DNA from 2 places in the Aeribacillus pallidus genome. Region 2 is predicted to be linked to the other one. Evidence: predicted binding sites of a transcription regulator. Region 2 holds the regulator's gene; the other holds the start of a gene.
What was found. Region 2 encodes LexA, which represses DNA repair genes until DNA is damaged. Its sites were predicted from a motif close to CGAACATATGTTCG; they were not measured.
Positions count from the first base shown of each region.

Region 1 (8,066 bases), on a different contig from region 2:
AATGTGAGCAATAACACTTGAATGTGAGCACCATCTGTATCCGCGTCAGTCATTATAATGACTTTATCGTAATTACAATCATCTAGATTAAATTCAGGACCGACTCCAGCCCCAATGGCATGAATAATCGTATTGATTTCCTCGTTTTTCAAAATGTCTTGCATTTTCGCTTTTTCTGTATTAATCACTTTTCCTCTAAGTGGTAAAACCGCTTGGAAGCGACGATCCCGTCCTTGTTTTGCAGAACCGCCAGCGGAATCCCCCTCGACTAAATACAGTTCATTTTTTTTCGGATTGCGTGATTGAGCCGGAGTTAATTTGCCAGATAGAATACTCTCTGACCGTTTTTTCTTCTTGCCCGTACGAGCTTCTTCCCGCGCTTTACGTGCTGCTTCTCGCGCTTGAGCGGCTTTAATGGCTTTTTTGATTAATAGATTGGCGATATCCGGATTTTCCTCTAAAAAGTAGGCTAAATGTTCCGACACCACCGCATCGACCGCTGATCGGGCTTCACTTGTTCCGAGTTTTCCTTTTGTCTGTCCTTCAAATTGTAACAGACCTTCAGGAATTCGAACGGAAACGATTGCTGACAATCCTTCCCGAATGTCGGTACCTTCTAAGTTTTTATCGCGGTCTTTGAGTAACTGAACTTTTCGAGCGTATTCGTTGACCACTCGAGTCATCGCTGTTTTAGCACCAGCTTCATGAGTTCCGCCATCTTTCGTACGGACGTTGTTGACAAACGAAAGAACGTTTTCCGAAAACCCATCGTTAAATTGAAACGCAAATTCCACCTCAATATCGTTTTGAACCCCTTCAAAGAACACGACGGGATGAAGCGCGTCTTTTCCTTCATTTAAATATTGAACAAATGCTTCAATTCCGTTTTCATAATGAAACACATCTTTCTCGTCATGCCGTTCATCATGAATTTCAATTTTCAATCCTTTTAATAAGAAAGCGGATTCCCTTAACCGCTCGCATAACGTATCATAATTGAACGTTGTGGTCGAAAACATCGTAGGATCTGGTTTAAAATGTACCTTCGTACCTGTTTGATTGGTTTTTCCGATTTTTTCTAGCGTGGTTACTGGTTTTCCGCCGTTTTCAAATCGTTGCTCATAAATGAACCCATCGCGTTTTATCGTGACGACTAACCATTCCGATAGAGCATTGACGACAGATGCACCGACTCCGTGTAACCCTCCACTCGTTTTATAGCCGCCTTGTCCAAATTTTCCGCCAGCGTGCAATACGGTAAAAATGACTTCAGGCGTCGGCTTTCCTAACTTATGCATGCCCGTTGGCATACCTCGTCCTTTATCTTCTACCGAAATACTATTGTCTTTATGTATTTTTACAATGATGTGGTCTCCATATCCAGCTAAAGCTTCATCCACCGCGTTATCGACAATCTCATACACTAGATGGTGTAAACCGCGGGCATCCGTCGATCCGATATACATACCAGGTCGTTTTCGGACCGCTTCTAATCCTTCTAATACTTGAATCGCATCATCATTATATTCTAGTAGTTGTTTCTTATTCGACACACTCATTCCCCTTTCGTACTTACACACAGCAGTTGTATTGTACCATAAAGTTTTTTTAGCCTGTAACTAAAGAACGTATGTTCGTATTATTTATTGTATGTACTGATTTCTAATTCGTCCAGCGTTTTTTAGGTGTCTACTCAAAGAAAAAGCAAACGAGGAGAGCGCTCGTTTGCTTGATTCATTATTTGGTTAGCGCATGTTCAACTTTAATGCACCGATCCATGATGACCGTGTACCCTTTTGCCTTTAACCGATGAAACGTTTCCTCATGCACGACCCCAAGCTGCGCCCAAAACACATCTGCGTCAATCTGTTCAAATTCCTCAGCGATTTGAGGTAAAAATTCGGAACGCCGAAAAATGTTAACGATATCCACATGTCCTTCAATATCTTTTAAGGAAGGAACGGCTTTGACACCAAGAACGGTATCTACGTTTGGATTCACCGGAATAATTTCATATCCTGCCTCTTGCATAGCTTTGGCAATCATATACGAAGTACGTTCAGGATTATCGCTTAATCCAACGACAGCGATTCGTTTCGCTTTTTTTAAGATTTGACCGATTTCTTCACGACTAGGATTTTGGATAGACATTTTGGACACCTCCATATACCATTTCGCTATTTTTCACTAATCTCCTTCTTTTCATACGATTTTCGATGAAACAATCGCTTCAATCGTGGAGTTTGTTCCATTAACATAGCGAGAACTGTTCCAAAAATCAACCCATTGTTCAAAAAGGCCGGAAACAAGACGGGCATATTACGGAATGCCTCGGCAGGCACAAACATAACTCCTACACCAGCAAGAAGTGAGACACCGATAATGAATAAGGCTCGATCTTGATTTGCCTCTTTTTTTAATTCATGAAAGGCTAATCCGATCATTTTTGTAAAAATGACGAACGTAACGGCATAGCCGACAGGGGATGGTATTGCACTTAACACATTCATGACGAACGGAACCATACTTACGAAAACGAGTAACCCACATCCTAAAATAAATGGACGTAATTGTTGTACGTTTGTGGTGGAAACAAAGCCTGCAGCTCCGGATATTGGTACTGGGCCAATAGCTGACAAAAAGCCACCAATCATTTGATTGATACCCGCAGTCCATCCTGCTTGTCGGTCTCGTTGACTGTTCTTACTTGTTAAAGGAACCACTTCTTCCATGACCCGAATAGATGCCATCATATTGGTCGCTAACAGAAGCGTAACAAAAATGGCTGTGACAATAGAGCCAATGTCAAACAGCGGAGGGCCAAACACAAATATTTCCGGTAATCGTATGCTAGCTTGTTCAGTAGAAGGAATTGCTGGAGCTTCCCCTAACCAAACAAATAACAACCAACCAATCACTAAACTGAATAGAATAGAAAACTGGCGAATCCAAAAAATGGAGTGTTGAGCGAAATAAAAGGTTAATAAGACAATAGTCATACTCCCAATAGACACGGTCCAACTCATTTTGCCTGTCGTTGTGATTCCCAACATACCGTTCATAAAGGAACCGCTTAACTGAAGAATTAACAACATCAAATACACAAATGTGACGGTCGGTGTAAACCATTTTTTTAGTCGTTCCATCCAACCAAGGACACTAAACAAAATGAATACGATCCCACTTACAATTAACGCACCTTGAAGAGCTTGTAACGTCGTGGTTGCAGATTCATATACCGTCCCGATAAATGAAGCATAGACCGCAAAAACTCCCCACCAAATCCCAGCTGGTCCTTCATTGATTGGTAATCGATGCCCTATTATTCCTTGAAGTATACCGGCTACTCCTAACAAAAACATCGTCCGTTGAATAAAGGTCGCTGTTTCCCCAGGCGACAAACCATACAGTTCACTTACAGCAATCGGAGCAACAATCGAACTGGCTAACATAAACGCCATCCATTGGATAGCGGAAATCATCGTTCGTCCCATATAAACTTCCTTTCTATATATATGAATCTACTAACTTTATGCTGTAATTATTCCGTACCCCTACTTTTTCCAGATAACAAACTTTATTTTACGGAAAATTCCCTTGTATTTTCAATGGGTACCGATAAAAATAAACGAAAAGACCGATAAAGGAGTGGGGGCATTCGTGGTTAGTTGAACAAATTAGACTTTTACAGGGCCCCCAACTTCTGCTTTGTTTCACTTAGAATAGTGAGGTGACGGCTACAGCCACGAAAAGGAAATGATAAAAAACTAAAATAAAAAATGGTCCTTAATTAGAAAGGACCTGAAGAATAAATGGTTTCAGCCATGTGGAATCGATTTGATACATATAACTTGTATTTGTAGTTGACATGATCGCCCCTTGAAATGTTTCGACATCGTACCATAAATAAAATTGTTCAGACGAACCATCATGAAAAGTTACTCGTACCATATAATCAGCGGATTCCACGTCAACAATACCTGGTAGTTGAACTTGATGAGCCAATATGTTGACAAAATGGTTAAACACCGTAGGCTGAGCTTGATGGAATGCCATTTTCAAATGGACATCTTGAAAAGTTTCACCGACTTGATAAAACGCCAATTCCTTCATCCGTTTCCCGTTCCATACTACAGCATCGGTACGGGTGAAACTGGTTGGTAGGTCTATCACTGTATGCTGGTTATACTCCAATGACTGATGGGAACAACCGTAGTAAAGGCATGATAAGATAACAATGAACCAATAAATGAGATGGCGCATTTCATTTCCTCCCACCCTTCCTTCTATCGTGATAGACGAAATGGAGGGAAAAACGTTTCAATATGCATCCGTTATTTTTCATCATCGCTTGTAAACCAATGTTCCAGCAATTGAAAAGGACGAAGTTGATACGCTGTATAAGTGACTCCTTTTTTTCGGTAGGCGTCTAGTACCCGCTTCTTCAAGTGTGGGCGAGTTACCCATTGATCGATGTTGGATTCATCGATTTTTACAAACCGAACATCCATGGTTTCACCATCATGCGTACGTAATTCTCCCGAAAGATATTTTCCAAAGAATGTGACACAAAAGACATTTTTTGTCACATTTTGATAGATAGCACTAATCCCTTCTACTTTTATATGTACTCCTGTTTCTTCCAATACCTCTCGTTTCAATGCTTCCATCAATGTCTCGCCAGGTTCAACGACACCTCCAGGGAGTTCATAAGTATCATTGCGGTGGACATTTTTTACGAATAAAACCTCCCCTTTCTGGTTGGTGATGTATCCTGTGACGGACACATAATGTTTTGGTAATGGAAAAGTCGTTGAAATCCATGTATCAACATCTATTTTTTTAACATATGTAGAATTGACTTTCTGATGATTGATATTTTGTTGAACAAGTTCTTCAATTGTTTCATAAAGCTCTTTAGTTGGGTAAGACCACAAACTCATGAATTGATTACGCCCATTATTTTCCCATATTCCTATGCATTCTGCTCCATGTTTTAATTGATCGGGAACCAAAAAAGTATAAAAAAAATCAATAAACTGATCATAATGATCTGGACAAATATGGTATGTTTTTCTTACAACAAACATTCTACCACCCCTTTTCCATCAATATCCAATTATACCATAGCTCTTATTTAAATATATTTTAGATTCATAGAAAGAAACACTAAGTAGATATGTTAAATTAATAACTAGTGATAAAAAGAAGGTGAAACATCATGCCAGATTGGTCATATCATACGTTTTTCCGACCCATTCTTCATCGCTTACCGGCCCAAGTTAGTCGTGATTTTATTCATCGGTCCATGTCCTTCATTTCTTCGATTCCATTTGGATCTAAGTTAATATCCTTCTTAGGGCATTTTGACAATGATCTGCGATTGAGCAAAACAATAGGAGATGTTACTGTACCTAATCCACTGGGTCTTTCCGGTGAGATTGACCCTAGTTTAATAGGAACGAAAGCATTTACCCATCTAGGCTGGGGATTTATTGAAATAGGTCCCATTACTGTGAACAGTACGCTACAAAACGATTGTCCATTATGGGACCGAAAAAATAAACGAATATTGTTTCCGGAACCTCTCCCTTCTATTGAAGTAAAAAAAGTAAAAGATCGCTTGAAAAAAGTAAAAAAACAACAACCTTTTCTTATACGTCTAAGAGGTACAAATGAAGAAATTGTTCGTCTCATTCAACAATTATTCTCATACGGAGATGGATTTATTATTGAGACGACCGAGCTTATAAGTCATGAAGTTCTCCGAGGGTTACGACAATGTGCCATGGGAAAACCTATTATCTTATCAGTCAAGAATGATATCAATCTGATTCGTAAAGCAATTCTACCGATCCAATCCTTTCTAGACGGAATTGTTGTTGAAAGTGATCGAACATGGACTACGGAGGAAAATCAACGTTTATTAAAAAAAACCGTTCATCTATTGAAACAACAAGCGAATTGGCATCTACCTATCGTGATTAAAGGCGGAGTCCAATCACCAAATGATGCGCTAGAGTTACTTCATGCTGGTGCAGACTTTTTACTTATCAGTGATGGTTATATCTACTCAGGTCCGGGATTACCAAAACGAATATTAGAATCCCTATTATTTACTTCTTTTGGTAACTTAGAAAAATCTCAATATACTGGATGGCAATATTACTGGTGGTTTGGACTTATCATTTTTCTTTCAGGAATACTAGCATTCATTTTTAGTGTTACATCTGTGATTCTTCCTTATGACGAAGCGTTTTTGAATACAACACGAGAGCAAATATATTCATGGAATCCCCAATTACTTGCCTTTATGTCCCATGACCGGATGACTCTAGCGGGTACGATGATCTCAGGTGGTATTTTGTACATGTTTCTAGCGAAATATGGCGTTCAATATCGATTACACTGGACGAAACATGCCATTGATGTAGCTGGGATCATTGGATTTTTAGGCTTTTTATTATTTATTGGTTACGGTTATTTCGATTTCCTCCATCTATCGTTATGGATGATTCTTATTCCATTTTTCCTTAAAGGAATGAAATCTTCTAAAAACGTTAAAGCTCTTCCAGTATCCTTTGATCTTTACAATGATCGAGCGTGGAAACAATGTTTATGGGGCCAATTGGCGTTTATTTCGTTGGGTGTATCTCTTGTCTTTGGAGGAGTTGTCATTGCGTTAATCGGTACAACGACGATATTTGTCCCGACCGACCTTGCTTATATATGTATGACCCCTGAGATGTTAAATGATTGGAACGAACGGTTAATTCCAGTGATCGCTCATGACCGAGCTGGGTTTGGTAGTGCTTTATGCAGTGTAGGAACGCTTATTCTTCTTATTTCGTTATGGGGATTTCGAAGAGGGGCCTCATGGGTTTGGCGCGCGTTTTTCATTGGAGGCATTCCGGCATTTGTTACCGGAATTGGTACTCATTTTTGGATTGGTTACACGACTTTGATTCATCTTGTCCCTGCCTATATCGCCCTCTTCCTATATATTGTCGGATTACTAACTACGTATCGTTATTTACATGATAAAGGTTCAAAAATCTCTTAGCAGTCGTCCAAATTCAATGAGCATTTTTCCTATTCTCATGGTACAATAAGTTAGCAAGAAGTACAGTTAAAGGAGTTATCAAGATGGAATTTGCGTTAGTCATTATATGTGCGTATTTGCTCGGGTCGATACCTTCGGGGTTAATAGTGGGAAAAGCCTTTTATGGGATTGACATTCGGGAGCATGGAAGCGGTAACCTTGGAGGGACGAACACGTTTCGAACATTAGGTGTAAAAGCCGGTTTAGTGGTTACGATTTCTGATATTTTAAAAGGAACCGTTGCTACCTTGCTTCCGATATGGTTTGGGGTTGAACTTCATCCTCTACTTGTCGGGACGTTTGCGGTAATCGGACATATGTATCCAATTTTTGCTGGCTTCCGTGGAGGAAAAGCGGTAGCTACTTCAGGTGGAGTGTTGTTAGCATATGTTCCACTCCTATTTATACTCGCCATTCTTTTCTTCTTTGTTAGCTTATATGTAACGAAATATGTATCTTTATCCTCAATGTTAACGGCGATATTTTCATTTACGTACACGCTTTTTACTGGAGATCGGCCTTTAATCATTGTTGTAGCAGCATTAGCGTTTTTTGTTTTATACCGACATCGAACAAATATGAAACGAATTTTAAATAAAACGGAACCGAAAATAAAGTGGATGTAAACGCCTAGGTTATCTAGGCGTTTATTTTATATACCTATAAAATATAACTATTTTTAACATTAAATTAAAAAAATTTCATTGAAAGAATAGTAGAATCCTAATAGTAACCGTTAACAAAGATTATAAGGAGTGAGATGAATAATGTTTAGGCAATTACGAATTGGAGTAGCGGTTGTTTTTCTATTGACTCTGTGTTATCAAGTAACCACCCCAACTTCAAAAGTTCATGCAGCCACATACGGTGATGTTGTAATTAATGAAGTAGCTTGGATGGGAACAACGGTTAGTTACAATGACGAGTGGATTGAGCTTTACAATAACACAAACTCAACTATTTC
Region 1 covers NZ_JBCNBW010000032.1:20,477-28,542, reverse strand. Annotated here, with positions in the region: gene parE (DNA topoisomerase IV subunit B) at 1-1,553, opposite strand, end outside; gene ABES52_RS07225 (CoA-binding protein) at 1,738-2,151, opposite strand; gene ABES52_RS07220 (purine/pyrimidine permease) at 2,178-3,494, opposite strand; gene ABES52_RS07215 (YhfM domain-containing protein) at 3,787-4,263, opposite strand; gene ABES52_RS07210 (NUDIX hydrolase) at 4,335-5,090, opposite strand; gene ABES52_RS07205 (dihydroorotate dehydrogenase) at 5,222-7,063, shown strand; gene plsY (glycerol-3-phosphate 1-O-acyltransferase PlsY) at 7,147-7,728, shown strand; gene ABES52_RS07195 (phospholipase D-like domain-containing protein) at 7,870-8,066, shown strand, end outside.
Region 1: a site for LexA is predicted at 1,624-1,637, ahead of parE (DNA topoisomerase IV subunit B). Genes of this name have one in related genera too.

Region 2 (8,066 bases):
AAACATAACCATATCCAATGCTTGTATTCCGAATTCGACAATTGGTTTTGAATACGCACGAAAAAAATCCCGTTTGATCTCTTTCATACGAAACCCACATTTTTGATAAAAAGCGATGTTATCTATGCTAGAGTTAGCTGTTCCAACTTCCATTACATAAAAACCTTTATCTTGTGCCCAGTGTAAGAGATTTTGAACCATTAGTTTCCCCAATCCTTTTCCGCGACACTGCGGGACGACGGCTATGTTTTTCAATTCGACCGTCGTCTCGTTTATTGGTAAACAATGAGCAACACCGATTGTTTCATCCTCGACCGTGAAACGAAACATCCATCCTTTTCGAAAATAAGAGCGAACCATCCATTCATCTTCATCTGCAAGTAATAAAAGTTCGAGATACTTTTCACGTTCGGATGTTGAAAGTTCTTGTCTTTTTATTAGCGCCATTATGTATGCCTCCAATCCCCTAAAAAAAAAAGAGGGCGAACGAATCGCCCTCGGATAATACATTATTGATTAAGTAATGCCTTTACACGAGCTACAACGTTTTCAACCGTAAAGCCGTATTCTTTCATGATTGTTGATCCAGGGGCAGATGCTCCAAAACGATCAATAGCTAAAATATCACCTTCGTCACCAACGTAGCGTTCCCAACCAAGAGATGCTGCCATTTCGATCGCAAGACGCTTTTTCACTTCTTTCGGTAAAACGGATTGTTTGTATTCTGCCGATTGTGCTTCAAAACGATCCCAAGAAGGCATACTTACCACCGCTACCTCAATACCTTCTTCACGTAAAACTTTTTGAGCTTCCACGGCTAAGCTTACTTCTGAACCAGATGCTAGAAGTAAGGCATCCGCTGTTTCTTTCGCAGCTGGTGAAATTACATATGCTCCTTTTTCCACCCCTTCTTGTGCACGTTCAGCTGTACCTTCAAGCGTTGGTAAGTTTTGGCGTGTTAACACAAGCGCGGTAGGAGTGGACTTGGAAGTGACGGCTAAACGCCATGCCGCTGCTGTTTCATTGGCATCTGCAGGACGAATAACAGACAAGTTTGGCATCGCCCGTAATGATGGAAGCTGTTCGATCGGCTCGTGAGTCGGACCATCTTCCCCAACAGCGATACTATCATGCGTAAATACATACGTCACAGGAAGTCCCATAAGCGCAGCTAAACGGATCGCTGGACGCAAGTAATCAGAGAAAACGAAGAACGTACCTCCGTAGACATGTAATCCACCATGTAACGCCATCCCGTTCATGGCTGCACCCATCGCAAATTCACGCACACCAAACCAAATGTTACGACCTTCATAGGAGCCTGGTAAGAAATCTTTTTCTCCTTTAATCGTCGTTTTATTGGATCCCGCTAAGTCTGCCGATCCACCGATGAATGAAGGTAGATTTTTCGCAATCGCATTTAACACTTCTCCAGAAGAAGCACGACTTGCTAAACTTGTTCCAACCTCGTAAACTGGAATGTCTTTATCCCATCCTTCTGGTAATTCACCTTTTATCGCTTTTTCTAATTGTTCTCCAAGTTCAGGGAAAGCCTTTTTATATTCAGCAAACATTGCTTTCCATTCTTTTTCTTTTTCAGAACCAGGAATGACCACTTTTTCTTCAAAGCGAGCATAAACTTCTTCAGGTACATAAAAATCTTCTTCGAATGTCCATTTATACGCTTCTTTCGTTAATTTTAGTTCGTCTGCACCTAATGGAGCGCCGTGTACATCAGACGTACCAGCTTTATTTGGTGAACCGTATCCAATGACCGTTTTGACCTCAATCATTGTTGGGCGTGTTTGATCAGCTTTCGCTTCTTCAATGGCTTTGGCTAACGCGTTTACATCATTGCCATCTTCTACACGAATATATTGCCATCCGTATGCTAAGAAGCGATCTTTCACACTTTCAGAGAAAGACTTATGAAGTTCTCCATCTAATGAGATATCGTTTGAATCGTAAAGAACGATCAATTTTCCAAGTTTTAAGTGACCTGCTAAAGATGCTGCTTCTTGAGAAACTCCTTCCATTAAATCCCCGTCACCGCAAATGGTGTATGTATAGTGGTCAATTACAGGGAAGTTTTCTTTGTTATAAACACTTGCTAAATGACGCTCCGCCATTGCCATACCGACAGCCATAGCAATACCTTGTCCAAGTGGACCAGTCGTTGCTTCAACTCCTGGAGTGTGACCGAATTCTGGATGCCCTGGTGTTTTTGAACCCCATTGACGGAAGTTTTTCAAGTCATCCATTGTTACATCATATCCAGATAGATGAAGCAAACTGTATAATAGCATCGAGCCATGACCAGCAGATAGGACAAATCGGTCACGGTTAAACCATTGAGGGTTTTTTGGGTTATGATTCATAAAACGCGTCCAAAGCGTATATGCCATTGGTGCTGCCCCCATAGGCATACCTGGATGTCCAGAATTTGCTTTTTCAATCGCATCAATCGATAACGTACGAATCGTATTAATCGCGAGTTGATCCGTTTTATCAAACATGATATACATCCTTTCTATAATAACCTTACTCTATAATATTAATCCCCTTTTCAACGGAAAACAACCGAAAAGAATAAGAAATCAGACGTCTTACCAATATAAACGTTAGCTTTAGACTATTGTTCAATAAAAATTAGCTTAAATTCGGTCAAACTCTAATAAAAGTAAGAAAGCTCGAACCATTTTTTACTGTTCGAGCTTGTTGGAAAATTAATGATATTTTTTCTTCAATTGAATGTCACGAAGTTTCTTCGGAGTCACTTCTTCCCCATTTGGATCGAAAATGCGTACATTTTCAATCGTTTTTTTCATGGATTGACGGAAAGCTTGTAAATATTCTCCACGAAGGCGACTTTGTTCCTTCGCTTCCTCCTCGGTCAAGCCGACTGATTTTGCTTTTTTGGCAAGTTCATTAATTCGAGCGATTTTCTCTTTTGAAAGCATTGTTTTGCCCCTTTTCCTTTCTAGACTATCGTCATCTTACAAAAATCATCGCTATTTGACAAGTGTTTAGCTTTCCTGAAATGATTTTATATACTCTTGATAACGACGATGAACAGTCGCTTTCGATACATCATAGCCAAATCCCCGTAGTGTTGCAGCAATTTCCTCAAATGTAAGGTCATTTTGCCTGAGACGAACAATTTCCTGAATCGGAAGTTCCTTCTTATCTCTTCCTCCAGATGAATGACGCGGTAAATTTTTTTCCGGTCGATACCCGCGTTCAACGGCTCGTTTCATTCCCCGTTTAATTTTTAAATTATGTATTTTTCGCTGGTATTCTTCCACCATACTTACTATTTGAAGAACCATGGAGTCTGATTCCGATAATTGGAGCTCACCTTGATGGGACATACTGTAAACTTTAACGCCTTCTTTCATAATGACATGAAGAAGAGCAATTTTCGCATTTCCTCTTCCTAAGCGTGTTTCATCCTGAATAAGAATGGCATCAATGGAACCTTCTTTGATTCGATCGAGAAGCTCCATCATTCCAGGGCGGTCAAGCTCATAGCCGCTTGCCTGATCTTTAATGACAGCTTTAATGTGAAATCCGTACTTATCTGCTAACTGTCGTAATTCTTCTTCTTGCCGTTCGAGTGAGGTTTCTTGGGTGTCTTTCGTTGTACTGACTCGGCAATAAAGAATCGCGTTCATAAGCATCTCCTTGTCTATTGAGTAGAATCATAGGCAAACTGGTGATGGGATGAGTCAATTGTTGCTTTTACCGGGATGACTAACGTATTTCCTGCATGAATGACAGATGAAGTTTTCAATTCATTTTTTTGTTGAACCCATTGAATAAACTCCGTTTTGGTCATGTGATGCTGTTCGGCATATTGTTCCGCAAGAGACCATAGCGTATCTCCTTCGTTCACAACAATTATCATAAACGATTCATCTTTGTCTTCGGTCATAAATAGCATCGTTATTCCAAAAATCATCGAAACGATGAATAGAATCATAACATAAGAATATTTCTTCCACAACAGGTTGATCATTCATGATCCCTCCAACCGAATGTTTGTTCGATTTGATTATAGTACGAACATCCGTTTGGTGTCAACAAAAAACTCGAACTTATGTTTGTATTTGTTGGAAAGACATGCTATAATATTACCAACAGAAGTGAGATCGAGGTGCGTAACGATGAAAAAATTAACGAAGCGACAACAAGATATTTTAGAGTTTATTAAAGAAGAAGTTCGGAAAAAAGGATACCCACCTTCCGTTCGCGAAATCGGTGAAGCTGTCGGTTTGGCCTCAAGTTCAACCGTTCATGGCCATTTAGCTCGCCTAGAGAGCAAAGGTCTCATCCGCCGGGATCCGACGAAGCCTCGTGCAATAGAAATTCTCGACTTAGAGGAAGATCAAATTCCAAAACAGAACGTAGTCAATGTCCCTATTGTCGGTAAAGTAACCGCTGGACAACCGATTACGGCCATTGAAAATGTGGAGGAATACTTTCCACTTCCAGAACGGCTGGCTCCAGCTGATGAGCAAGTGTTTATGCTGGAAGTTATGGGAGATAGTATGATTGACGCTGGAATATTAGACGGCGATTACGTTATTGTCCGTCAGCAAAAGACAGCGAATAACGGAGATATTGTGGTAGCAATGACCGAAGATAATGAAGCAACAGTTAAACGATTCTTTAAAGAAAAAGATATGATTCGCCTTCAACCAGAAAACCCAACATTAGAACCGATTTTTTTACGAAATGTAACGATTTTAGGAAAAGTGATTGGTGTATACCGTCAAATTCATTAATTAATAAGGCAAGCTCTTCTAACCGAAGAACTTGCTTTTTTTATGTGATATTTCATTTTCTATAACTGACTGGATCAATTTTGTAGTTCATGGACTTACAAACCATTAAACGTCACATTTTGTAAAGGGATGTTTTATTTCATTGTTGATTTTTAGCAAGTTGTTCACACGGCGGCGACTCCAGCGGGGACAAAAAGCCAGGCAAGACCCATACTTGAGCGTAGCGAGGGAAGCATCTTGCGGCTTTCCCGCGGAAAGCGTCCGCCACAAGCGTAATGTATAAAAATCAACAGTATCGTTTAACAGACATCAATCTATGAACATTTGCTAGTTGCGTAAGTAAATATACACCCGGCCCATACCCGATACAAATTGAGCGGAATAAGAATCAATTTAATCTTTCATTTATGCCTGTCGATAATAGATCGAGTCCAAGATCGGCCGATAGCCGATTTCTTGATAAATATGGTTGGAAGTAGGGTTTGCTAAATCGGTATAAAGCGACGTACTTTTATAGCCCTGGTTGAGTAAGTGCTGTGATAAATGAGCAACACATGCGGTCGCGTAACCTTTTTTTCGTTCTTCCTTCGGCGTGAATACCAAATTGATGGTTACATTTGTTTTCGTCGGCCGGGTCCAACAAGCCATTGATACCGGTTGGCTATTAACTTCCCAAACAAAAACTCGTTCTTCTTTCATCAATTTGGTTGCTTCTTTCTTTGCCTCTTCAAACGTGATTACTTCTCCTATCTCTTCACAAAATTCATGAATCCAACGGCAGATGATTGGAGTATCTTTTTCTATGGCTTTTCGAAATAACCCGTTTACTTTCGGAAGGGGTGCGACTTCCGTTAATTGATAAATCCGTTGCCTCATTCGGACCTCGTACTGTACTTTTGTCAATCGTTCATATGCCTTAACGAGGGAATGAATGGTCTCTATTTTTCCTATCAATCCTGGCACTTGAATTTTTTGCTGATATAACCAAAGAGCAATGGCTTCTAAATCCTGTTCATCTAATGCAGAAAATGTCGCTACAATGATTTGTGCTGGGTTCGTTTGTAAAAACCCCATGACGACTCGATTCTCTTTTTCTACTAGTCCCATAAATATTGGAGAGTTGGTTTCATTTATTTTTAACAAAACGCCGTAAAATAAATTGTGCGCCGCTTCGTTTTTTTGAAGCAATGGTTCCAGTCGTCTACGAAATAAATGTACTGAGTGATACTGTTTCCCCTGCATGTCCATCCCCTCATTCAATCATTTTTGGAATTTTTTAAAATTTTACCATCTGCTCTCCTAGTTTTCAATAAAAGAAAAACTGACCCACGAAGAAGAGTCAGTGAATGATACTTGACATACAGTTCATGAATTGTTTGATTGTAAATATTCATCAAACCTATCGATAATCATTAGAAATCTTTCTGCTTCTCGGAACACATGGTCTGCCAACAGTGGAGGAATATTGCTTTTTATTTTACACTCTTCAATTAGCTCTTTCGCCGCTTTTTTAAAATTCCGGAGCGAAGCCACCGACACTCGATTTTGATCAAGAAATTGGGTTAAAATGGGTTTGGTTTCTGATTGTGGTCGCATGGAATCTAAATCGATGGCTTGATAGAGCAATTGATCAAAATCATGGCTAAATTCTCTCGCTTGCTCGACGAGTTTTCTTTCCGAAGGATCGAGCAAATGACCAATAAATTTCGCGTGATCAGCCATTACTTTTAAGAAAAAGACGTTTTCTTTAATGACAGACGCGGGAGTTGGTGTGAGCTTTCCTTCATTTAATTCTTTTAGTCGATTAGCAAAATAGGCTGCCTCTCGACTAGTGTGATCAATTAATAAAGCGTAGTTATTGGACCGAATTTTACATTGTAACGTTAGCTCCAACACTTTTCGTTTGAACGCCCAAATTTGAACTGCCGCTTCATACACGTGTCGATTAAATTGAGCGATTTGTTGTGGATCGGCCGATACTGAAAACCGTTCCAGTTGCTCTTCAATTCGTTCAAATTTCGGAATAAAACTTCTCGCCTCTTCAATTAATGCAGTATCATCGTAATGAAATCCTAAACTTAAAAACAACGCATGTTCTTTCATAATGCGCGACCAAAAACGAATTTCATCAAGCGACCTTGAAACAAACGCCTCTTGCAATAAAGCCACCCCTTCGTTCATTTATCCTCTATCATCTTATTCTTTAAAAAAACGATTCATGTATTGGTGGCGTTCTTACAGGATCTAATTTCAAAAAGATAGATAATAAGAAAATGAGCTATAATTGTTCATGTTTACATAATATTATTATTGTGAATTTGAATAAATAAACGTATCGTTGTTGCTCATTAATCGATAAAATTTCTCACAAACAAATCGTTTTTTCTCATAAAACGAAAATCATTTCCCATAAATAAAACTTTTTTTCTCATAAATTGAAAATTTTTTCCCATAACGAGTCTTTGGTGCTCATTTCTAACATCATGTGTCATTTGTGCTCATAATCCAACAAATTTTCCAATAAACCTGTCATTTTTGCTCATAAATTCAATTTACTTTCCCATAAATGTGTTATTAGTGCTCATAATTCATAATTTTTTCCCATAAAACTGGCATTAGTGCTCATAAATCCTAAATCTTTTCCCATAAACCTGTTAATTTTGCTCATAAATTCAACATATTTCCCATAACGAGTAATCTGTGCTCATAATTCTAAAATTTTTTCCCATAAACCTAGTAATTTTTCTCATAAATTCAACATACTTTCCCACAAACGTGGCATCGGTGCTCATAAAATTAGAAATTTTCTCATAAACAAATGATTTTCCTCATACCCAAAACTTAAAATATTTGATTTAGTAAATTCTATATTCTCACCGCAACCGACTAAAAAGTGATTAATTTAAACTTGTAGTTTATACTTTTCTACCTCAATCTCCGCTTCCTTCATTTTGTCCTCCCCCATTTTTTCAATCACGTCTTTTAATTGTGTAAGGAAGCTATCAAACTGAACGTATTGATTCATTTTGTAGGTCATGGCATATTCAATCTCCAGCCAGGTTGAAATGTCTGCCTCGTTATGTTGCAGCTGGACTTCTAGTTTATCCAAGGCATTGGCAACTTTCGCTTCATACGTTTCTTTATGTTCAAACTCCATCCATAAGCGATATAGCTCTTCACCCAGTTCATGCGGGAGTGAATGTTATGTAGAGCTTCCAATTCTCTTTTTCTCTTTTCGTTCTTGATTATTAATTGTGTCGAAAGCAGGAATATCGCCAG
Region 2 covers NZ_JBCNBW010000060.1:70,865-78,930, reverse strand. Annotated here, with positions in the region: gene ABES52_RS13435 (GNAT family N-acetyltransferase) at 1-447, opposite strand, end outside; gene tkt (transketolase) at 510-2,516, opposite strand; gene ABES52_RS13425 (DUF896 domain-containing protein) at 2,727-2,960, opposite strand; gene ABES52_RS13420 (YneB family resolvase-like protein) at 3,027-3,674, opposite strand; gene yneA (cell division suppressor protein YneA) at 3,689-4,018, opposite strand; gene lexA (transcriptional repressor LexA) at 4,167-4,787, shown strand; gene ABES52_RS13405 (GNAT family N-acetyltransferase) at 5,193-6,029, opposite strand; gene ABES52_RS13400 (DUF2935 domain-containing protein) at 6,153-6,968, opposite strand; partial or broken gene ABES52_RS13395 (HD domain-containing protein) at 7,690-8,066, opposite strand, start outside.